DNA from 2 places in the Methylobacillus sp. DLP286 genome. Region 1 is predicted to be linked to the other one. Evidence: predicted binding sites of a transcription regulator. Region 1 holds the regulator's gene; the other holds the start of a gene.
The links. Region 1 encodes sigma-54, which starts transcription at its own class of promoters, with help from an activator protein. Its sites were predicted from a motif close to TGGCACNNTTCCTGCT; they were not measured.

Region 1 (11,551 bases):
GCCAGACCGCTGCCAATAATGCTTGTAGAACCACGTCTTTACTCATGCGGGCATCCATCGACCATCCGACTACCTGGCGCGAGAACAGGTCGACAACCACAGCCAGATAGAGCCAGCCTTCATGCGTGCGGATGTAGGTAATATCAGTTACCCATGCGATATTGGGCGCGGCCACATTAAATTGACGGTCCAGGATGTTGGCCGCCACGTTATGCACGGCACCACTATGGAATCCGGGACGGCGACGATAGCCAACCTGGGCACGCCAGCCACGGCTACGCATCAACCGCGCGACACGATGCCGGCTACAGGATTCTCCCAGGGCCAGCAAGTCGTGGTGCACTTTACGATACCCGTACACTCGGCCACTCTCAAGCCAGGAGGGCTTCATCAGCTCCAGCAAGCGCAGGTCTTCATGATGGCGCTGGCTATAGGGATTGCGCCTCCAGGCGTAATAGCCGCTGGGGTGAACCTCGAGCACTTTACAGAGCCTGCGCACGGGATATTGAGTCGCATATTGCTCAATGAACGCGTACTTTATCCGGACTCCTTGGCAAAGTACGCGGCGGCTTTTTTTAATATGTCGCGCTCTTCGGTCAGACGTTTTACCTCAGCACGCAGGCGTCGAAGCTCAGCGGCCTCACTGCAATCTTGCTCACGCTGCGGTGCCGACTTGCTGTACCGCTTGACCCATGCATACAGGCTGTGGGTCGATACACCAAGCCGCTTGGCCACATCGGCCACCGGACGCTGGTGCTCGGTGATTTGTTTCACCGCTTCGAGTTTGAATTCTTCTGTAAATCGGACCGTGCTCATAATGCTCTCCTCTGTGAGTATTATGAGGCTAAAAAGTGTCTATTAAACTCTGGCCGATTCATACTACTAGGTCCACGGTAAATTAGCATTTTTTTCGCTCCAGCTTGTAAGGCGCAATACCCATTAGGCATTGCGCCATAAACATATTAAACCGTCATCCCGTTGTGCCGCAGCAAAGCATCAATGCTCGGCTCCCTGCCCCTGAACGCGATGAACGATTCCAGCGCAGGGCGTGAGCCGCCTTGCGCCAGTATCTCGTTCCAGAAGCGCTTGCCGGTTTCCGCGGAAAGCACGCCGTTTTCCTCGAACATGCTGTAGGCATCGGCAGAAAGCACTTCCGCCCATTTGTAGCTGTAATAGCCGGCCGCATAGCCGCCCGCGAAGATGTGCGAGAAGTTGTTGGGGAAGCGATTCCACTTGGGCGGACGCACCACGGCGACTTCGTCGCGAATGGCCTCAATGAGCGTGAGCGCGGTGGTGGTGTCGTATTCGCTGAAATCGGAATGCAGGCGCATGTCGAACAGGGAGAACTCGATTTGGCGCACGGTCTGCATGCCGGCCTGGAAGTTCTTGGCGGCGACCATCTTATCGAAGAGTGCTTTTGGCAAGTGTTCGCCGGTATCGACGTGCTTGGTCATGTGGCGCAGCACGTCCCACTCCCAGCAGAAGTTTTCCATGAACTGGCTGGGCAGTTCCACGGCATCCCATTCCACGCCCTTGATGCCTGACACGCCGTAATCCTCGACGCGGGTCAGCATATGGTGCAGGCCGTGGCCAAACTCGTGGAACATGGTGATAACTTCGTCATGCGTGAATAGGGCGGGTTTGCCGCCGACCGGCGCGGAGAAGTTGCAGGTGAGGTAGGCCACGGGAATTTCGACGCCGTGGTTCTTCCTGCGGCGGGTGATGGCTTCGTCCATCCAGGCGCCGCCGCGCTTGTTGTTGCGCGCGTAGAGGTCGAGGTAGAACTGACCGACCGGCTCGCCTGCCGGGGTAGTGATTTCGTAGAAACTGACGTCCTTGTGCCAGACCGGCGCTTGCTTCTTGCGCACCTGCAGGCCGAAGATGGTCTCGGTGACCTTGAACAGGCCTTGCAGCACTTGCTGTTCGGGGAAGTATTGCTTCACTTCCTGGTCGGAGAACGCGTACTTTTCCTCGCGCAGTTTCTCGGAGGCGTAGGCGATATCCCAGGCTTGCAGCTCGGGCAAGCCCAGTTTCTCGGCGGCATATTGATTGAGTTCCTGCATGTCGCGCTCGGCGAAGGGCTTGGCGCGCTTGGCGAGGTTGTTGAGGAACTCTTCCACCTGGGCCGGGGTTTCCGCCATCTTGGTGGCGAGCGAGGTTTCGGCATAGTTGCTGTAGCCCAGCAACACGGCGGCCTCATGGCGCAGCGTGAGGAGTTTGCTGATGATCCCGGTGTTGTCCCACTCCGGCTTGCCGAACTCTGAGGCGCGGGTCGCGTAGGCACGGTAGAGCGTCTCGCGCAGCTCGCGGTTGTCGCCGTATTGCAGCACCGGCATGTAGGAAGGGAAGTGCAGGGTGAATTTCCAGCCGGTTTTTTCATCGGCCTTGGCGGCTTCGGCCGCAGCCTGCAAGACGTCTTGCGGGATGCCTTTCAATTGGGCTTCGTCCTCGATGAACAAGGCGTAGTCGTTGGTGGTGTCGAGCAGGTTTTCCTCGAACTTGGCGGCCAGGGTGGAAAGCTCTTCCTGAATCGCCTTGAAGCGCGCCTTTTTGTCTTCAGGCAATTCAGCGCCGCCGAGGCGGAAATCGCGCAGTTCGTTATCGACAATCTTGCGCTGGGCGGTGTTGAGCTTGCCGTAATCGGCGCTGGCACGCAAGGCGCGGAATTTGGCGTACAGGCGCTCATCCTGCGAGAGGTCGGCATAGAACGCGGTCAGCTTGGGCAGGTTCTCGTTGTAGGCTTCGCGCAGTTCGGGGCTGTTGACGACGGCATTGAGGTGGCCGACTTGCGACCAGGCGCGCGAGATCTGCTCTTCGAAATCTTCCAGCGGCCGCACGAAGCTTTCCCAGGTAGGCGGCGCGGCTTCCGCCACCAGCGTTTCGACCAGTGCCTTGCCCTTTTCCAGCAAGTGGTCTACGGCGGGGGTGACGTGCTCGGCCTTGACTTGGTCGAATTGGGGCAGGCTGGAAAAATCCAGCAATGGGTTGTTGGCAATGCTCACTTGGAATCCTTAACTAATCAATCGCAATGTAAACGGGTAGCGGTATTCCTGCCCCTGGCTCGCGGCAATGGCGGCCAGCACGCACAGGATGAGGTTGGCGATCCAGAGGATGCCAGCCAGTACGAAACCGACGAGTATCACCATCAATATGGAGCTGATGGCATACCCTATCAAGAGGGTGATCTGGAAATTCAGCGCTTCGCGCGCTTGCTCGCCGATAAAGGGGCTGCTGTCCTTTTTCAGCAGCCAGACGAAAAGTGCAGGAAACAGGCTGAACACCGTGCCCGCCAGATGGGTGACCACGGCGATGTTCTTTTCGTCCGCGCTGGGAACTGGAATCAGGTTGCTCATGGTGGAATTCCCCTCAGAAATGAATGGCCGAAACAGCAGTATATGGACTACTGATTGAGTTTTTCCAGCAAAGGTTCGATCTTGTCCATATCGTAGGCGTTCATGATCTTGCGTGCCAGCGCGGCAATGGCCTGCAGCTCGGTCTGCAGCACCTGGCGCTTGATGGTCAGCACGTGCGACGGGTGCATGGAGAACTGGCGCAAGCCCATGCTGAGCAATAGCCGCGTGAAATGGATGTCGCCCGCCATTTCGCCGCACACCGATACCGGCTTGCCCAGCTTGTTGCCGGCCTTGATCGTCATCTCGATCAGCTTGAGCACGGCGGGATGCGAAGGCTTGTAGAGATGCGATACCGAGTCGTCGGTACGGTCGATTGCCAATGAATACTGGATCAGGTCATTGGTGCCTATGGAGAGGAAATCCAGTTCGCGCGCAAAAGCCTCGGCATTGATAGCCGCTGCGGGAATCTCGATCATGCCGCCCAGCTTGATCCCTTCGTCGAACGGGACGTTTTCCGCGCGCAGGCTTTCCTTGGCGCGTTCCAGCAAGATGGTCGTCTGCCTCAATTCCAGCAGCGACGACAGCATGGGAATCAGGATCTTGATCTTGCCGTAATGCGATGCGCGCAGGATGGCGCGCAACTGGGTATGGAAAATCTGCGGTTCGGACAGGCAGAGGCGGATGGCGCGCAAACCCAGCGCGGGATTGGTGCAGCTGCGCGCGGCATCCGGGTTCATCTGCTTGTCGGCGCCCAGGTCGAGGGTGCGGATCGTCACCGGCATGCCCTTCATCATTTCCGCCACCGTGCGATAGGCCGCGAACTGTTCTTCCTCGTCCGGCATCTCGCGCTGGTTCATGAATAGGAACTCGGTTCTGTAAAGACCAATGCCGGTAGCGCCCACTGCCTTGGCCTTGGCGACGTCGGAAGGCACTTCGATGTTGGCGTGCAGCTCGACTTCAACCCCGTCCAGGGTCACCGCCTTGGTCAGCTTGAGGCGCTTGAGCTTTTGCTGCTCCAGCTCCCATTCCTCCTGGCGCAGGCGGTATTCGGCCAGGGTATCCTTATCCGGGTTGACGATGACGATGCCATGGTTGCCGTCGACGATGATGAGCTCGCCGTCGCGGATCAAGTCGCGAGCGCGGTGCAGCGCCACAATCGACGGGATGCTCAGGCTACGCGCGAGAATGGCGGTATGCGAGGTCGCGCCGCCCACGTCGGTAATGAACGCGGCAAACTGGTGGTGCTTGAACTGGATGGCGTCGGCAGGCGACACGTCGTATGCCACGAGTATCTGCGCGCTTTCGTCCGGGCGCACCGACTCGCTGGGATGCCCAAGCAAGACCTTAATGATGCGCTCCACCACCTGCACCACGTCCTGCTTGCGCTCGCGCAGGTATTCGTCCTCGATCAGCTCGAATTGCGCCACCAGCTCGTGCATCTGCTGCTTCAATGCCCATTCGGCATTGCACAGCTCCTGCTCGATGATGGCCTTGGGCTCTTCCGACAAGTGCTTGTCGGCCAGGATCATCAAGTGCGTGTTGATGAAGGCCGCCAGCTCGGCCGGCGCGTTGGCCGGCAACTGCTCGCGCACCGCTTCCAGGTCGTGCCTGACACGCTCCAGCGCTTGTTCGAAGCGGATGATTTCAGCGACCAGCGCCTTTTTCGGGATCTGGTAATGCACCACCTCGACCAGGGCGTTGGTGACGAGGTGGGCGTTGCCGATGGCGATGCCGCCCGACACGCCGACGCCGTGCATGGAGAAACTGACCTTGCTGCTCTGGGCCATGGAAGGTTATTCCTGAGGGGGGAGGAAAAACATGGTCGGGACGGTTATTCCGGCTCGCCGAAACGGTCGTTGATGAGTTTCACGAGGGCATCCATGGCGGCCTGCTCGTCGCTGCCGTTGGTTTCGAGCGTCACTTTGCTCCCCTTGCTTGCCGCCAGCATCATCACGCCCATGATGCTCTTGGCGTTGACCCGCCTACCGTTGCGCTCGATCCAGATTTCGCAGGCATGCTGGCTGGCAGTCTGCGTGAGCTTGGTCGATGCGCGGGCGTGCAAGCCCAGTTTGTTGATGATTTCTATTTCTTGTTTAATCATGATGCTTACATGCGTCCTTGGAAAAATGTACCACCCCGTCACGCCCGCCGCTGATGGATTTCTCCACCAGGGTCATGATGCCGTTGCCCTGCCGGTAGGTGAGCGCCCGCACCAGCATGGGCAGGTTGACCCCGGCTACGCCCTCGACATGGCCCGGGATCAGCAACTTCGTCACTAGGTTGCAGGGCGTGGCCCCGTAGATATCGGAAAGTATCAGCACCCCCTGCCCCTCGTCCAGCTCCCTGATCATTTGTTGGGCCTGCGGCAGCAGCCCGCCCGGGTCGTCATGCGTGCCGACGCCGAGCTGCCTCAATAACGGCGGGCGCGAGCCCATGACGTGGCTTGCACAGTGAATCAGGCTTTCGCCCAGCGTTCCGTGGGCAATGATGAGTATACCTATCATGCTTTGTATCCCGTATCCTCAGGAGCTCTCCGGCTGGCGACGCCAGCCTAGTTTTTCTCCAGTGACCTATGCCGTACCAGCACGCGGTATTGCTGGTGACGGAAATGCGCGGCCAGGCGCTCTGCGAAATAGACCGAACGGTGCTGGCCGCCCGTGCAGCCGATCGCCACGGTCAGGTAGCTGCGGTTGTCGGCAATGAAGCTGGGTAGCCAGCGCTCGATAAAACCACGGATATCGTCGTACATGCCGTGCACGCTGTCGTGACATTCGAGAAAGTCACATACAGGCTTGTCTTGCCCCGTCTGCGGCCTGAGCTCCAGATCATAATAGGGGTTGGGCAGGCAACGCACGTCAAACACGTAATCCGCGTCCAGCGGAATGCCATGCTTGAAGCCGAATGAAGAGAACAGCAGGATCAGTTCGCCGTTCTTCTGCGTCACGAATTCCTTGACCCAGTTGCGCAAGGCGTTGGCGCTGAGGCTGCTGGTATCGATGCGCAACCCCAGGTCCACCAACGGCTCCAGCAAATGGCGCTCGTGGCTGATGCTTTCCGCCAGGGTGCTGGTATCGCTGCTCAATGGATGGCGGCGGCGCGTTTCGCTGTAGCGCTTGACCAGGGTCTCGACATTGGCCTCCAAGAAAAGCACCTGTACTTCGATACCCTCGCCCTTGAGCTTGCGGATGTTGCCGGGCAGCGCCTCGAGCGAGGCGCTGCGGGTATCGATGCTGATCGCCACCCGTTCGTGGTTGCCCTGGCTCAGGTGCTCCGAAGCCTGGGGCAGCAAGGTGGCAGGCAGGTTGTCGATGCAATAGTAGCCGCTGTCCTCCAGCATCTTGAGTACGATGCTCTTGCCTGAACCCGAAAGACCGGTCACGATCACAAGCTGCATGGCCTATTCCGCCTCTGGCTTGAGTTTCCGGGAAGTACGCGCCATTTCTCGGTGCTGGCGCTGCATGAACTGCTTAGTGCCGTTGATGCCGCGCAGCAGCAGCATGTGGTTGCGCACGGCCACCTCCACCAGCACGGCGATATTGCGCCCGGCGGCCACCGGGATCACGACCTTGGGAATTTTGACCTCAAGGATTTTTTCATGCTGGGATTTGATCTTGAGCCGGTCCAGCGGCACCATGGTATCGGCCATTTCCAGTTGCACGATCAAGTCGAGCGGCTTGGTCGGCTTGACGGCGTTGTCGCCGAACAAGGCGCGGATATTGAGTACGCCCAATCCACGCACCTCGAGGAAATCCTGCAGCAACGGCGGGCAACGCCCTTCGAGCCGGTCAGGGGCGATACGGTAGAAATCGACGATATCATCCGCCACCAGGCGGTGCCCACGCGAGATCAGCTCCAGCGCCAGCTCGCTCTTGCCGATCGCCGGGGTGCCCTTGATCATGAGGCCGAAGCCCTGCACTTCCATGAACACGCCGTGCAGGCTTTCCGATACCGCCACGGCCTGGGCAAGATAGTGGCTCAATACATCCATGAGGCCGGGGCTGCGCAACGGGGAGGTAAACAATGGGGTGCTGAACTCGTCGGAGGCGGCCACCAGTTCGTCCGGCGCTTCTTCGCCATTGGCCACGATGATGGCCGCCAAGTCGGCTGAGAACAGGTTTTTGATGGCCTGGAACAATTCTCGCGCCTTGAGGCTGCGCAAATAATCCATCTCTGCGCACCCCAGCACCTGCACGCGGTTGGGATGCACGAAATTCAGATGACCAACCAGCGCCAGGGACGGCTTGGTCACGGTTTCACTGGTCAGGGGGTTATCGCCGCCGGCTAACCCTGCTACCCATTTCAGCTTGAGCTTGCGGCGCGTATCCTTGTAAAGCTGGGTAACACTGATTTCAGCCATGTGTGCTTAATACCTTGGGAATGAACAAGCGGAAGGATATGCTGCAAGAGCGCCAAATCCATGCATGAAAAACAGACTTGGCACTCTTTTGCAGCATTTCACGAGGAGGTTACTCGACCGCCTGGTGCTTCAGACCTCCGGATGCCTGGTTGTGGTTGCTGACTTTTTCCTTATGCTTCACTACCTGGCGGTCCAGCTTGTCCGCCAGCGAGTCAATCGCGCTGTACATGCTTTCCGCCCCGCATTCCGCGTGCAGGTCGTTGCCCGGCACATGCAAGGTGGCTTCCGCCTTTTGCACCAGTTTCTCCACGCTCAGCGTGACCTTGAGGTCAATCACATGGTCAAAGTGATTGCTGAGTCGGGCCAGCTTGGACTGCACATATTCGCGCAGGGCTGGGGTAACGTCGAGGTGATGTCCTGTCAGGTGCAAATTCATAACGCTCTCCTTACTTGAAAACGCGCAAATCAAAGCGACTTGCGCTGGTTGGCCGCGGGTATCTGTAGAGACTCGCGGTATTTCGCTATGGTTCTTCTTGCAACAACTATGCCTTGTTTGCCAAGGATGTCGGTAATCTGGTTGTCAGACAGCGGCTTCTTCGGGTTTTCCTCGCTCACCATCTGCTTGATCAACGCGCGGATCGCCGTGGCGGAGCAAGCACCGCCAGACTCCGTCGCAACATGGCTGCCGAAGAAATACTTCAACTCGTACACGCCGCGCGGTGTGAGCATGTACTTCCTCGTCGTCACGCGCGACACGGTGGATTCATGCAGGCCCAACTCGTCGGCGATCTCGCGCAGCACCAGCGGACGCATGGCGACTTCGCCATGCTCGAAGAAGTTGCGCTGCCTGTCCACAATCGCCTGCGACACGCGCAGGATGGTGGAAAAACGCTGCTGGATGTTCTTGATCATCCATTTCGCTTCCTGCATCTGGCTCATGAGGTATTGACTGGAGCTATCGCGATTACGTTTCAGGATGCCGGCATAAAGCTGGTTGATGCGCAGCTTGGGCACCACTTCGTCATTGAGGCTGGCGATCCAAATACCCTTGACCTTCTTCACCACGATTTCGTGCTGGATGTAATGATCCGAGGTGATATGGCTGAACTCGCCGCCCGGGCGCGGGTTGAGCTGGGTCACCAGCTGCTGCACCGTTTTCAGGACGTCGTCGTCGCAATGTAGCAGCTTGCGCAGGCGCGTGTAATCGCGGCTCGCCAGCAAAGGCAAGTGTTGCTCTGCAACCTTGATCGCCAGATCAACAAAAGGCGTTTCTGCGGGCAGGGCGCGCAGTTGCAATGCCAAGCACTCCGCAAGGTTGCGGGCGCCAATACCAGGGGGATCCAGGTTCTGGATATGCTTGAGCGCGGTTTCGAGTTCGAGCAGGTCGATTTCGAGCTCTTCCGGCAGCAGCTCGGCCAGTTCTTCCAGCGACTGCTCGAGGTAGCCGTCGTCGTTGATGGCGTCCACCAGCACCATCGCCAGGGTCTGGTCGCGCTCGGACAGCGGCAACAGCTTGATCTGACTCAACAGGTGCTCGCGCAGGGTGAGGTTGACCGCTTCCTGGAAGCTGAAGTCGTTGTCGTCGTCATTGTTGGCGCCGCCTTCCTCCCAGCGGTTGCTGCCCTGGAAAGATTCGAAGTAGTCGTCCCCGCCGCCGAATTCGTCAACGCGCGGCAACTCCTCGCTGGCTGGCGCAGGCGCCTCGCTGGCGGGGGCGGCGACTGCGGCATCCGGAGCAGGGCTGTAGCTTTCGGACATTTCGGCAGCGCCGTCCGGGCCGTCTACGCGCTCCAGCAAGGGGTTGGCCTGCAGCAGCGACTCCAGCTCCTGGTTGAGTTCCTGTGAAGACAGCTGCAACAGCTTGATCGACTGCTGCAACTGCGGCGTCAATGCCAGGTTTTGGGAAAATTTTAGCTGTAGGCTTTGTTTCATCTCTCTAATTCTGCGTTGACTACAGGCGGAAATCCTTGCCCAAGTAAACTTCTCTTACACTTTCGTTATGTATGATCTCGCTGGGCTTCCCCGATGCGAATACGCGGCCTTCATTCACGATGTAGGCGCGATCGCATATGCCCAATGTTTCACGGACATTATGGTCCGTGATCAGCACCCCGATATTGCGCTCGGTCAGGAAACGTACGATCTTCTGGATGTCCAGCACGGCAATCGGGTCGATCCCGGCAAACGGCTCGTCCAGCAGGATGAAGCTGGGGTTGGTCGCCAGACATCGGGCGATTTCCACCCGGCGGCGCTCGCCGCCGGACAGGCTCACCGCCATGCTGTTGCGTATATGGGTGATATGGAGCTCCTGCAGCAGGGATTCAAGCTGTTCCTTCTGCTGCTCGGCCGTCATGTTCTGCAATTCAAGGATAGCCTGGATGTTTTCCGTGACGGTCATCTTGCGGAAGATCGACGGCTCCTGCGGCAGATAGGCCAGGCCCATGCGCGCGCGCTGGTGGATGGGCATCCGGCTCAGGTCCTTGCCGTCCAGCAATATGCGTCCGCCATCGAGTGGCACCAGGCCCACCATCATGTAGAAACTAGTGGTCTTGCCCGCGCCGTTCGGCCCGAGCAGCCCGACCACCTCGCCGCTGTTGAGCTGCAGGGAAATATCCTGCACCACGGTGCGCGACTTGTATTTCTTGCGTAAGCTTTCTACGATCAATTCACTCATTTATGCAATATCTATCGATGCCGTCTCTATAAAGCGCAGTTGCTTCGGCCTGCATCAAGCACAGGCCCTCCAATAGCCATCGAGCTCAGGGAGTTTCTGCCGCGGGTTTCTTCTTGGGCTGGATAATGGCACGCACTCGGCCAGTGGGTGTTGCAGGTGTCGCCGCTTGCGAGCCGCCGCTGATGACTTCCGCATATTCGGCATTGGCGTCATACATGATGTAGTCCCCATGCACGATATCCTCGCCGCGCTTGACCCATGCCTTGGTAAACAGCTGCACCTTGTCCATGCGTCCATCATACTCTATCCGCTGGGCGCTGCCCTCCATGTATTCGTTCTTGCCGTCGCGCTTCTGCCTAAAGGTGGTGGGATTGCCGTAGGACGTGCTGTGCTGGAATCCCTCCTTGTCCTCGCGCACGATCAGCCTGTCGCCGCGGATCACCAGCGTGCCCTGGGTCAGGATGACGTTGCCGGTATAGGTGCTGGTCTTCTTGGCATCATTGACCTGCACGGAGTCGGCCTCCAGCTCGATCGGCTTTTCCCGGTCGGCCTTTTCGGCATGTGCCGTTGCAGACAGCATGCCGGCCAACATGGCAAGCAATAATGAATAACGCAGGTTGCGCATAGGGTCTCCGCTGAAGAATGTCGTTCTACTTGGTTTTAGTGGGCTGCTTGGCATTGTTGCTGTTACCGGATGTCGTCTTGCTGTTCTTGGAAGCCGCAGGCTTGGCTGCCGCCTGCTTGGTCTTGCTTGCCGCTTTTGGCTTGCTGCTCGTGCGCTTGCCGGCGGCCGGACGCTCATAATGGCTGCGCACCCGCTTGTTGAGCTGGATGGTCTGGTTTTTCTTGTCATAGACCATCCCGACCGCGCGCACCACGCTTTTCGGCCCCTGGGTAATCACCACAGGCTGGTCGGTCGATGCAATCTCGCTATCCGGTTCCACGCGCAGATATTCCGTCGTCAGCGTCATTTCTTGCCGGTCGCCGAACGCCGGCCGCACCACGCGCACATCATCGCGGAACTCCACGACATCGCCCTTGCTGGACACATGTCCGCGCTTGCCCTCTATCGTCGTGGTGGGCTTGCCCACCCCAAACTGGGTGAAATGCGGGTTTTCCAGCTCGGTAGTATCGTCGTCCGGGTAATGCCGCATTTCAGAAGCCTTG
Region 2 (11,551 bases), 1.1 Mb from region 1:
AGTCGAACAGGTGCTTGAACAGGCCAGTGACCGATGCGCGGTATACCGGGGTCGCCACGGCCAGCAGGTCGGCCTCTTCTATCTTGAGGATTTCATCGACGGCGGCCTTGGGCAGCTCGAGGCGGCTCAGGCTGCCTCCCAGCGACGGCCCCAGCTTTTGCAACTCGATGAAATGCACGTCCAGCGGCAGCCTTTGCTGCAATTCAGCAACGATGGCCTTCAATAATGTTGTCGTGCGTGACGGATTGCTCAGGCTTCCCGACACGGCGACCAGCTTCAGTCTTTTACTCATTGCCGCCCTCCTGTTTACTTATTACTAATTGCGGTGCTTTCTTCGCCCGCAAATAACAATTAGTAGATAGCAGCAACCGTGCCAAAACTAAAAATCATTAATATTCATATGGTTGATAGTAAAAATAAGAATTTTTACCTGTTGCTTGACAGGCTGAATGCTGAAAATGTGCTGCTGTATCAGCAGCCTGAGGAAGGGAAAATAAGATTGCTGCAGGACAGGCAGTAAAGGGATTGCTGATTGAGCAGCATATTGTCAGCAATATGCTGCTGATGAATAGCGCTCAATTAAAAGGAGTTTAAAATTAAGCAATTGAATTTAAACAAGTTATCCATATGGCATGCTAAATGCAAATCTCGGTCAGGATCGTTGTATCCCACATATTCATTATTTAAAGAGGTAATCCATGACAGCCACATCCGTACCGATCGAAGAAACCGACCTCCCTCGCGCGCCGGCGCACATCATCCAGACCGATGCAGAAGCCATTGAAGTCGCCAGGCAAGTCGCCGCGGAAATCGCCAAGGAGGCGGCAGTCCGCGACGCCGAGCGCCGCTTACCTGCGCCAGAGCTCGACCTGTTCTCGCAAAGCGGGCTGTGGGGCATCACGGTGCCGCGCGAATACGGCGGCGCATTCGTCTCCAATACCACATTGGCCGAAGTAATCGCTATCGTTTCCGAAGCCGACCCGAGTATCGGCCAGATCCCGCAGAACCACCTTTACATGGTGGAAGGCATACGCCTCGACGGCACCGAGTTCCAGAAGCAGTTCTTTTTCGACCTGGTGCTGAAGGGCGTGCGGTTCGGCAATGCCTTCTCTGAAATCGGCACCAAGAGCGTCAATGACGTGCAGACCCGCATCACGCCGACCGAGGGCGGCTACCTGCTTTCCGGCAAGAAGTTCTATTCGTCCGGGGCATTGCTGGCGGACTGGGTGCCCGTCATCGCCAAGAACGAGCACGACAACACGACCGTGGCTTTCGTCAAGAAAGGCACGCCCGGGCTGACCGTGATCGATGACTGGTCCAGCTTCGGCCAGCGCACGACCGCCAGCGGCACCACCATCCTCGACAATATCTTCATCCCGGCGGATTACGTCCTGCTGCACCACCAGGCGTTCGACCGGCCGACCAGCATGGGGCCGGTCGCGCAGATCATCCAGGCTGCGGTCGATACCGGCATCGCGCGAGCGGCCTTGCGCGACACCATCCATTTCGTGCGCCACCATACCCGCCCCTGGATCGACAGCGACCTTGAGCACGGCTATGAGGACCCGTTGACGATCAGAGATATCGGCGACCTGCAGATCCGCGTGCATGCGACCGATGCCCTGCTCAAACGCGCGGGCGAACTGCTCGATGAAGCGCAGCGCAACCCGAACGAGGATACCGTAGCCGCCGCCTCGATCGCCGTGGCGGAAGCCAAGGTGCTGAGCACTGAAACCGCTCTGCTCGCAGGCAGCAAGCTGTTCGAGCTGGCCGGTGCGCGCTCGACGCTCGCCCAGTTCAACCTGGACCGCCATTGGCGCAACGCCCGCACCCACACCCTGCACGACCCGGTGCGCTGGAAATACTACGCCGTGGGCAATTACGCGCTCAACAACGTCAATCCGCCGCGCCATCCGTGGATTTAAAGGCACTAGGCGCGATGGCATGAACGCGGGGTTTCTCCCGCGTTTATCGAGTACATAAAGACGTTAAATATCTGAAGTTTAGCTCGCTAAAGCAATGACAATAAAAAGCCCGGAGATCCGGGCTTTTTTGATTTCTTCATCAGGAATAAAACGACGGCGTGGGGTATTGCTGGTTCAAGGCCCAGTCGCCCAGCTCCCTGAGTTTGAAATCGACCGGGTCGTGCAATGTATAGACCCTTAAATTGCGCCAGAAGCGGTCAAGACGCAAAGCTGCCGTGGTGGCGCGCGCGCCCGTCACCTCGAACATGCGCTGGGTGACGTCCAGGCCGCTCCTAGTGGTCGCCACCTTGGCGGCGGTCACGGCAATCGCCACCTCGCCGCGCTCTTCCTCGGTCAACCTTTCCGCCTTGGCCCAAGCGGCATCCAGCAATGCGGCAGCGCGGCTGGTCAATAACCTCGCCCCCTCCAGCCCGACCCAAAATTCGCCGTAGTGCAGCAAGGTATAAGGGTCTTCCTGGATATGGCTTGCCAACGAGCCGGACCAGACACGCGATTGCTTGAGGGTGTATTGCCGCGCTTCCGCCAACGCCCCTTCGGCAATGCCCAGGTAGATATTGGAAAAGATCAGTTGCGCGATCAATGGCCGCAAACAGGCGAACGGCGTGCTGAGCGGGCCGGGCTGCGTCAGCAGCTCGGACTCTTCCACGCGCACGTGCTCGAAATCCGCGCTGCCGCTGTCGGTCTGCCGCTGGCCGATATTGTCCCAGTCCTGATGCAGGACGATGCCCTCGCGCGCCGTCGGGATCGCGGCGATGAGGAGCTTCTGCGTCGCAGCATCGATCGCGGATGCAATCAGCATGTCGGAATCCGTCGCACCGGAGCAAAAGCTCTTCTTGCCATGAAATTCGCGCCGTCCGTCCACGATTTGGCTGCTCGTGCGCGTATCCAGCGGATTCAAGGCATTGCCCCAGAACCAATTGTTCCTGGCCGTCTCGCGAAACCACGGCTTCCATTGAGTATCCGTGCCGAACAGCCTCACCGTGGCCAGCATGAGGTGCTGGAAGGCGAATACCTGCGCGACCGAGCTGTCCACGCGCGCGAACTCGCGCACCACCTCCAGGGTTTCCATCCAGCTCGCTCCCGTCCCTCCCAACTCCCGGGGGATGATCAGCCCGAGCAGGCCGCTCCTTCGTATCTCGTCGCGCTCCTGCTTGGGAGTGCCGCCCTGCTGATCCCTGGTTACGGCGGTCTTGGCAAACTGCGCGGCAAGCGCGCGTGCAATATCCAGGGAAGTTGCCCGGGTATGTCCAGACTCCAGCGCAGCTATGACTTCAACTTGATTCACGGATATCCTCTTACTTGACAACCGACAGCTTGTCCGAGGCGGGCGGCGGCACGATATCGTTCGCCACCATTTCGCCGAACGGGCCTGTCAGGTTGATATTGCCGAGCGCATTCTGCTGCTCGATCGGCAGCAGCGGGAACAGCAGCTCGGCAACGCGGTAGGCCTCTTCCAGATGCGGGTAGCCGGAAAAGATGAAGTAATCGATGCCCAATGCCGCATATTCGCGGATGCGTTCCGCGACCTCCTGCGGATTGCCTACCAGCGCAGTACCAGCCCCACCGCGCACCAGCCCCACGCCGGCCCAGAGGTTGGGCGCCACCGTCAGTTTGTCGCGGCGTCCGCCGTGCAAGGCAGACATCCTGCGCTGCCCCTCGGAGTCGAATCGCGAGAACGCTTTCTGCGCCGCGGCTATCGTCTCGTCCGTGACGTGGGAAATCAGGTCATCCGCCGCCTGCCATGCCTGTTCGCTGGTCTCGCGCACGATCACATGCATGCGGATGCCGAACTTGAGCGTGCGCCCATGCACGGCGGCCCTTGCCTTGACCGCCTCGATCTTTTCCTTCACGGCTTCCGGCGGCTCTCCCCATGTCAGGTAGACATCGATCTGCTGCGCGGCAAGCTCGACCGCCTCCGGCGAAGACCCGCCGAAAAACAGCGGCGGATAAGGCTTTTGCACTGGCGGATACATGGTCTTGGCATTCTTGACCTTGATATATTGCCCCTCGAAATCCACCGATTCGCCTGCCGCAACCCCGCGCCATACCTTGAGGAACTCATCCGCCTCGGCATAGCGTTCGGAGTGGCTGAGAAAATTGCCGTCCCCATGCTGCTCGTCCGGATCGCCGCCGCTCACGACATTGATCAGCAACCGTCCGTCGGAGATACGGTCAAGCGTGGCCGCCATGCGTGCGGATACCGTCGGGGAAATAATGCCGGGGCGGATCGCGACGAGGAACATCAAGCGCTCGGTGAAGTTGACGAGAGAGGACGCCACCACCCAGGAGTCTTCGCACGAGCGGCCTGTCGGGATCAAGACGCCCTTGAATCCCAGCTCGTCAGCGGCCTGGGCGATCTGCTTCAGATAATGGTGGCTAACGGCACGGCCGCCATGGCTGGTGCCAAGGTAGCGGCTATCGCCATGCGTGGGAAGAAACCAGAATATATCCATCTAACGTTGTCCTTGAACTGATAAACATCACCTGCCCTATTCAGCAAGCTCCATGCCACGAGCCAAGTCAATGTTTTCTAAGAGGTTATAAAAACCACATTCGCATAGGTGCTTATTAATCAGCACAAAACTGCTCGATTGCTGATAGGAAAGCACATCACCCAGCCTCCTGTGCTGATTAACAAGCAACAACCAGTAGCCCAGATTGCATCAGCCTTTACGGGAGATCAAGCCCAGCCTAGCCTCGCGTATTGCTTCCCTGGCAGCAGAATACCGACAAAGCCTTGGCAGGACGGCATGGCACGATAGCTGCTATATCCTTATTAATTTATTAAGGAATATAACTTTTGGCTATTTCAACGACCATACTCCAGGACGATGTCGAGGTACACGAACCGCCATCCATCCAGGAAACCGCGAAAGCGCTGGCAGCGGAATTCCGCCTGACGGCGGTAGAACGCGACGAAGCAGGTGGCACGCCGAAGGCGGAGCGCGACCTGATCCGCAACAGCGGCCTGCTTGCATTGTCGATCCCGGAAACCGAGGGCGGCCTGGGCGCCAACTGGCAGGACACCATGCAAGTCGTGCGCGAGTTCGCCAGGGCGGATAGCTCGATTGCCCATGTGTTCGCCTTCCACCACCTCATGCTCGCTACCGTCAGGCTGTTCGCACGCCCCGACCAGTGGCGCCCATGGTTCGAGCATACCGCCAGGCTGAACTGGTTCTGGGGCAACGCGCTCAACCCGCTGGATGACCGCACCACCAGCCGCCAGGTCGGCAACTGGTATGAGTTTTCCGGCAAGAAGAGTTTTTGCTCTGGCGCGCTGGATTCCGAGATGCTGATCGTTTCAGCCTATACCCATGACAGCCACGACCTCGTCGTGGCGGCGTTACCCACTGGGAGAACCGGCATCAGCGTATTGCAGGATTGGCACAACATAGGCCAGCGGCAGACAGACAGCGGCAGCGTCAACTTCGAGAAGGTACGCGTCGAGGCCAACGACATCCTATCCGACCCCGGGCCGCTGAGCACGCCGTTCTCCTGCCTGCGCCCCCTGCTCGCCCAATTGATCCTGACCAACATCTATCTGGGCATTGCGGAAGGCGCTTTCGAGGACGCGCGGCACTACACGCTGAACGAGGCCAGGCCCTGGCACCGCTCCGGGTTGGAGCATCAAACGGAAGACCCTTACATCCTCGCGCATTACGGCGAGTTCTGGGCCAGCCTGCAAAGCGCCAGGGCGCTGACCGACCTTGCGGCGGCAAGGTTCGACCAGGCATGGAGCAAGGGAAGGCAATTGACAGAGGAAGAGCGCGGCGAAGCCGCTATCGACATTACGTCCGCCAAAATCATCGCCACCCGCACCGGCCTCGACATCACCAGCCGCATGTTCGAGGTTGCCGGATCGAGGGCCACCCATGCGGGGCTCAGGCTAGACCGGCATTGGCGCAACCTGCGCACCCACACATTGCATGACCCCGTTGACTACAAGATCAAGGAGCTGGGCGAATGGGCGCTGAAACAGCAGTACCCGACGCCGACATTCTACTCATGAACATATTGGACAACGATTACATGGGACTCACCTACCAAGAATTTGACGGCATTTACTCGAAAGAGGATGAAATGAACTTGTTGACACTACCCAACTCGCAATCGCTCAGCACCTCGATACGAGCGACGGCACAGGTGTTCGAGGACCCGAAATCCCTGGCGCTCCTCGCACGCATCCAGAAAATCGCCCCCAGCGACGCCAATGTGCTGATCATCGGGGAGACCGGCACCGGCAAGGAGCTGATCGCCCGCCACGTGCATGACTTGAGCCACCGCCGGGGAAAACCTTTCGTGGCGGTCAATTGCGGCGCCTTTTCCGAGACCCTGGTCGAAAGCGAGCTGTTCGGCCACGAGAAAGGCGCCTTCACCGGCGCGTTTTCCGCCAAGACCGGCTGGTTCGAGGCCGCCCACGGCGGCACCATCTTCCTTGATGAAATCGGCGACTTGCCCCTGAGCATCCAGGTCAAGCTGCTGCGCGTCCTGCAGGAGCGCGAAGTGGTGCGCCTGGGAGCGCGCAAACCCACGCCGATCGACGTGCGCCTGGTGGCCGCCACCAATGTGCGCCTGGAAGAAGCCGTACTGGCGGGACATTTCCGCGAAGACCTGTTCTACCGCCTGCGCGTGGCCCTCCTGGAAATTCCGACATTGCGCGACCGCCCTGGCGACATCCTGCCCCTGGCCGAGTATTTCGTCAGCGAATACCGCCGCCGCCTGGGTTACGGCGAGGTGGAGATCGACGAGGACGCCAAGCGCAAGCTGCTTGCCCATCCCTGGCCCGGCAATATCCGCGAGCTCGAGAACGCCATCCACCATGCGCTGCTGATCTGCAAGAGCCACCGCTTGCGCAGCGAAGACCTGCAACTCTCTTCCATGCAACTGTTCCACCGCGCCCGCCAGGAACACGACGGCCATGGCGCAGGCGACCCGCTACAGCACGCATTGCACCAGCTGTTCGAGGCCGGCCATGAAAGCCTCTACGAGCATATCGAGGACACGGTGGTGCGCACGGCCTACCACTATTGCCACAACAACCAGGTGCAGACGGCGCGTCTCCTGGGCGTAAGCCGCAATATCGTGCGGGCAAGGCTGATCAAGATGGGCGCGATTTCCGCATTGAAATGACGGGGCCCCAAGGATATTCGCCACATGCCGGAACCAGCCGGCGCAACACTCGACCGCCCAACAAAACGGCAACAAACCCTGGCGTCATGGGCAGATTTACTTTAATCTGCCTGTCTGCGTTTCGCAGCAGCACTCAACCATTGCATTACCCATATGAGCACGATCAGTAAAATTTCTTCATCCACCCTGCCCACCAAGTACGGTCAATTCATCATCCATGTCTATCACGACGTGCAAACCGGCCAGGAGCATGTCGCCCTGGTGGCAGGCCATGTGCTCAACAATGAGAACGTGCTGGTACGCGTGCACTCCGAATGCCTGACGGGCGACATCTTCTCCTCCAACCGTTGCGATTGCGGCGAACAGCTGGTATTGGCGCAGAGCATGATCGCGGAAGCCGGCCAGGGCGTGCTGCTTTACCTCAAGGGGCACGAGGGGCGCGGCATCGGCCTTGCCAACAAGATCCATGCCTATGCGTTGCAGGACCAGGGGCTGGATACCGTCGACGCCAACCTGCACCTCGGCCTGCCGATTGATCAGCGCAGCTATACCGCCGCAGTGGATATCCTTAAGGATCTGGGCGTGCACTCCCTGCGCCTGATGACCAACAACCCGGAAAAAGTCTCAAGCCTGCAGCAGGCCGGCCTGGCCATCAATGAGCGCATTCCGCTGGTGATCCAGCCAAACCAGGACAACCTGCAATACCTGCTGACCAAGCGCGACAAGCTAGGCCATTTCTTCGCACAAACGGAAATGCAAAATCCTGACTTTGGCGAGCTTTGAGCTTGTAAGACTTTGAATAGGCTCTTATTCCAGAAAAATATATAAAAAAAGAGCGGGTTAGCCGCTCTTTTTGTTTGATCAGTTGAAATTCCGCTTCACGTGATGCAGGTGATAGCCGTGCTGCTCGATATCCTTGATGATCAGGCCGGCATCATAGTGCAAGTGGCGCTGCTCCTTGTCCACTTCCACATCCGCGGTCTGGTGTATTAGCTTGGCATAATCCGGGTCGGGCACGTCCACCTTGGAAATATCGGCCCCTGCCCTGACCGAGATGTACTTGTTGTTGCTGGTCGCACTTTTATAGATATCCACTTTCATGATGATCTCCATCTGGTTGATATTAAAAAGTATTCAAAGGTACAACAGTCCGTATCTCCTTATGACCGCAATATGCCGCAGAAGTGCGATCCGCCTAATCCCTCCGTGCCGCGCCCAACTCCAGCGGCATCTTCACCTCGCCGTCATCGCTGGATTGCTTATTCAAGGGCTTCACCTGCAATTTGCCGGCATCGAGCGCCACTGTCTCGAGCAGGTATCGCTGGACCACTTCCTGGCGCGCGTTGCCCAAGGCTTCGAGCCATGAAGGTTCGAGCTTGGCCTGCTTGTTCAACGCATCCAGCAATTTGCCGTAGTAAACACCCTCGTCCTTTTCCGCCTTGACGGCATCCAATGCCTCCGGCGAGAGCTGCTCCTTGGCGAGCTTGTCGAGCGCGGATCTTGCCTTCCTGTTTGAAGTATCCACCGGGCCCGGCTTTTCGCCAGGCTGCAGCTTGATGCCCATCTTGGCGGCGACCTGGTTGCGCACGAACTGCTCCTGCAAGGCGCGCCCGTCCGCCTTTTCGTCAACCACGGGGGCCACCTGTAATACCAGGGCTGGCCGCTTTGCCAACGCCTCGCTGATCACCTTGAGTTTCTCCTGCTCAGGCGGCGCAAGCTCGGCGCTGCCAGGGTCGAACGCCAATGCCTCCAGCTTGTCGGAGCTGATGCCGAGCAGGTTGCCCAACGCCCGGAACGGCGAAGTCACCAGCTTGCCGAGCACGTTCACGATCGCCTTCCACACCACCTTGCCGTAACTGAATTCGGGGTCGTCCAGGCTGCCTGACACCGGCAAGTCCAGGTCGATAATGCCGCTGCTGTCTTCCAGCAATGCGATCGCCAGGTCCAGCGGCAGGTTCACCGCGTCCTCGCTATCCACCTTCTCGCCCAGCTTGAGCTTGTTGACGACGAACTTGTTTTCCCCCGCGAGCTGGCGGTTCTTGATCTTGTATTCGAGGTCTACCGACAGCTTGCCGGAGTCTATCCGCCGCCCGGCGAACTTGCCGGAATACGGCGTCAGGCGGTTCATCTCCAGGTTGCGGAATATCAGCTTGAGGTCGGTGAATTCCGTTGCCTGGAACGGCTGCACGGAACCGCGAATCCGCGCCGAACCGTAATCGTCGACCTTGCCGTCCAACTCCACCTGGGCCGTCGTGCTCGGGTTAGTGGACATGCCGTTGATCACGCCGGACAAGGTGTTGATATGGGTGCCGAATTGCGGCGTGAGCGAGAGGTCGGCGAATTCGAGGTTGGCATTGTCGATGCGGATACGCTCAACCGCGACCGGGAACGGGTCGGCGGCCTGTTCTGCAGGCTGGCCCGTAGATTGATTGGACGGCGGCGCAGCCTGGGCTGAAGAATCCGCCGGCTGCTCGCGCAGGATGCGCTGGACGTTGAGCGTGCGGTCCTCGTAAATGATGAACTTGCCGCGCGGCTCGTTGATCTTCAATTCGCCGATACGCAGGCTGTCGGGCGCCAATGCCAGCCTAAGATTATTCGTGGACAGGCTGCGCCATCCCAGGAACGCCTGCCCGGTATCCTCTTCCACGATGTCCAGCCTGTCGGCGCTGAAGCCGCCCTTGTACTGCACCGCGAGCTTCTGGCCCTGCTTGAGGCTCAGGTCGCCTTGCGTGCTCAGCGCCCCGCTATTCAGCTTGAGCATGGCGAACTGGTTGACGTATGGCGCAAAAGGCTTGAGCGAGAAATCCGCGAGCTTGAGCTTGATGTCGCCCTGCATGGGTTCCGGCGCCAGCTTGCCGCTGGCGTTGAAGCTGCCGCCCTGCTTCACCTTGAACGCCAGGCTGACAGGCACTGCCCGCTTGGTGTCGAGGCTCACGTCCTTGACTTCCAGGCTGGCGTTTTCAATATCCAGCGCCACAGGGCTCTTCGTGCTTTTGTCGGTAAAGTGCAAGCCGGCGCCCTCGACGGCAAAACGCTTGAGGTCGAACGCCCAGGGAGCATCGTCCGCGACAGGCTTGGCCTGTGCCGTTTTAGGCTGGCTTTTCTGCGGCGTGGATGGATGGGCAGGCTCCAGGATCGCCTGCCAATTGACCTGCTTGGCGTCGCGCAGTACGTCCGCGCCCAGCCCCTTCAACACCACCGCCTCCAGGCCGGCCTTGCGCGCAGCAAGGTCGACCTGCCCGCCCTGTACCGAAAGGCTTTCCAGGCGCGCGACGGGTTTGCCGTTGGCGCCCGAGCGCACGGAGAACGGCCCGATATTGCTCTGCAATTCGTCCACCCTGCTTTGCCCTTGCTCGCTGGCAAACTTGAGGTTGAGCGACAAGCTGTCAACGGCGACTTGCAGGGGCTGCTTGAAGGTTTCGTCCAGGTAGTCCAGCTTGAGGCCGTCGATGCTGGCCTGGTTCAAGTGAATATTCCACGGATTTTCTGCAGCATCAGCACCAGAATCGACTTCGGCAGGCTGTTCCTCGGATTGCTCAGAAGCGGTATGCAATTGCTGCCAATTCACACCGCCATCCCGTTGCCGCACTGCCTTCAATTCGCCTTGCGCGATATTGAAGCTGCCGATATCCAGTTTGTGCGCCTGCAGGTCGAGGGCGACATCCGCAACAGTCACCGAAGGCAACTCCAGCAAAGGCTTGCCCTGCTGAGCCAGCTGGATGCCTTCGAGCACGAGCTTGAGCGCATCGAACTGCACCTGCGCCTGGTCTTGCATCTTGAACTGCAGGCTCGGCAATTCGATCGCCAGTTGTTTCAGCTCAAGCCGGCCTTGCTGCGCTTGCGATTGCAGCAAGACGGCGGCCGCATCCTCCAGCGCCAGGCTGAAGTTGTTGATGGTGGCTTCAGGCTTGTCCTGCACCAGCGCGAACTGGTAATCCAGCCGCGTCTTGAGCTGCCCTGCCTCCAGCTTGACCGGCAACGCATCGGGCGGCAATACCTCGAGCAGCTTCGCCAGCTTCAACCCCTCCAGCTCGACCTTGCCGCTGGAAACAACCGGGTTGAGGCCGAGTTCGCCCTTCCATTTCAGCGTGCCGCCCTGTTCGGGCAATTTCGCCAGGATGGCGTAATCGCCAAGGTCTTCCGGCAAGGTGGAAAATCCGTCCAGCTCCAGCCCCAACGGCTCGAGCACTGCCCGGAAGGCCTCGGGACGATTGCGGTCCACGTATTCGATATCGCCGCGCTCGATCAGGATATGATCCACGAGCAAGCGCGCCATGCCTTCGCTCTTCTCTTCCTCCGGGTTCTCGTTGAGCTTGGCGATCAATGCCGCCCAGTTGCTTTCTCCGCCGGGCAATACCTCGAAGCTCACATGCGGCGCACTCAGCTGGATATCCTTGAGCCGCCATGCGAAACGGAACAGCCCGCTCAGTTCGAGG

Region 2: a site for sigma-54 is predicted at 4,481-4,496, ahead of ssuD (FMNH2-dependent alkanesulfonate monooxygenase). Genes of this name have one in related genera too.

What each region holds. Positions count from the first base shown of each region.
Region 1 is NZ_CM153145.1:2,459,717-2,471,267, reverse strand. It holds one part of gene ACWXTG_RS11765 (IS3 family transposase) at 1-582, opposite strand, end outside; one part of gene ACWXTG_RS11765 (IS3 family transposase) at 582-816, opposite strand; gene ACWXTG_RS11760 (M3 family metallopeptidase) at 963-3,002, opposite strand; gene ACWXTG_RS11755 (DUF4870 domain-containing protein) at 3,012-3,353, opposite strand; gene ptsP (phosphoenolpyruvate--protein phosphotransferase) at 3,401-5,140, opposite strand; gene ACWXTG_RS11745 (HPr family phosphocarrier protein) at 5,185-5,454, opposite strand; gene ACWXTG_RS11740 (PTS sugar transporter subunit IIA) at 5,447-5,857, opposite strand; gene rapZ (RNase adapter RapZ) at 5,905-6,747, opposite strand; gene hprK (HPr(Ser) kinase/phosphatase) at 6,751-7,710, opposite strand; gene hpf (ribosome hibernation-promoting factor, HPF/YfiA family) at 7,820-8,146, opposite strand; gene ACWXTG_RS11720 (RNA polymerase factor sigma-54) at 8,176-9,642, opposite strand; gene lptB (LPS export ABC transporter ATP-binding protein) at 9,662-10,384, opposite strand; gene lptA (lipopolysaccharide transport periplasmic protein LptA) at 10,470-10,976, opposite strand; gene lptC (LPS export ABC transporter periplasmic protein LptC) at 11,035-11,551, opposite strand, start outside.
Region 2 is NZ_CM153145.1:614,298-625,848, reverse strand. It holds gene msuE (FMN reductase) at 1-292, opposite strand, end outside; gene ACWXTG_RS02930 (hypothetical protein) at 371-520, shown strand; gene ACWXTG_RS02925 (SfnB family sulfur acquisition oxidoreductase) at 699-1,925, shown strand; gene ACWXTG_RS02920 (acyl-CoA dehydrogenase family protein) at 2,065-3,270, opposite strand; gene ssuD (FMNH2-dependent alkanesulfonate monooxygenase) at 3,281-4,438, opposite strand; gene ACWXTG_RS02910 (acyl-CoA dehydrogenase family protein) at 4,786-5,994, shown strand; gene ACWXTG_RS02905 (sigma-54 interaction domain-containing protein) at 6,066-7,115, shown strand; gene ribA (GTP cyclohydrolase II) at 7,269-7,898, shown strand; gene ACWXTG_RS02895 (hypothetical protein) at 7,977-8,216, opposite strand; gene ACWXTG_RS02890 (DUF748 domain-containing protein) at 8,311-11,551, opposite strand, start outside.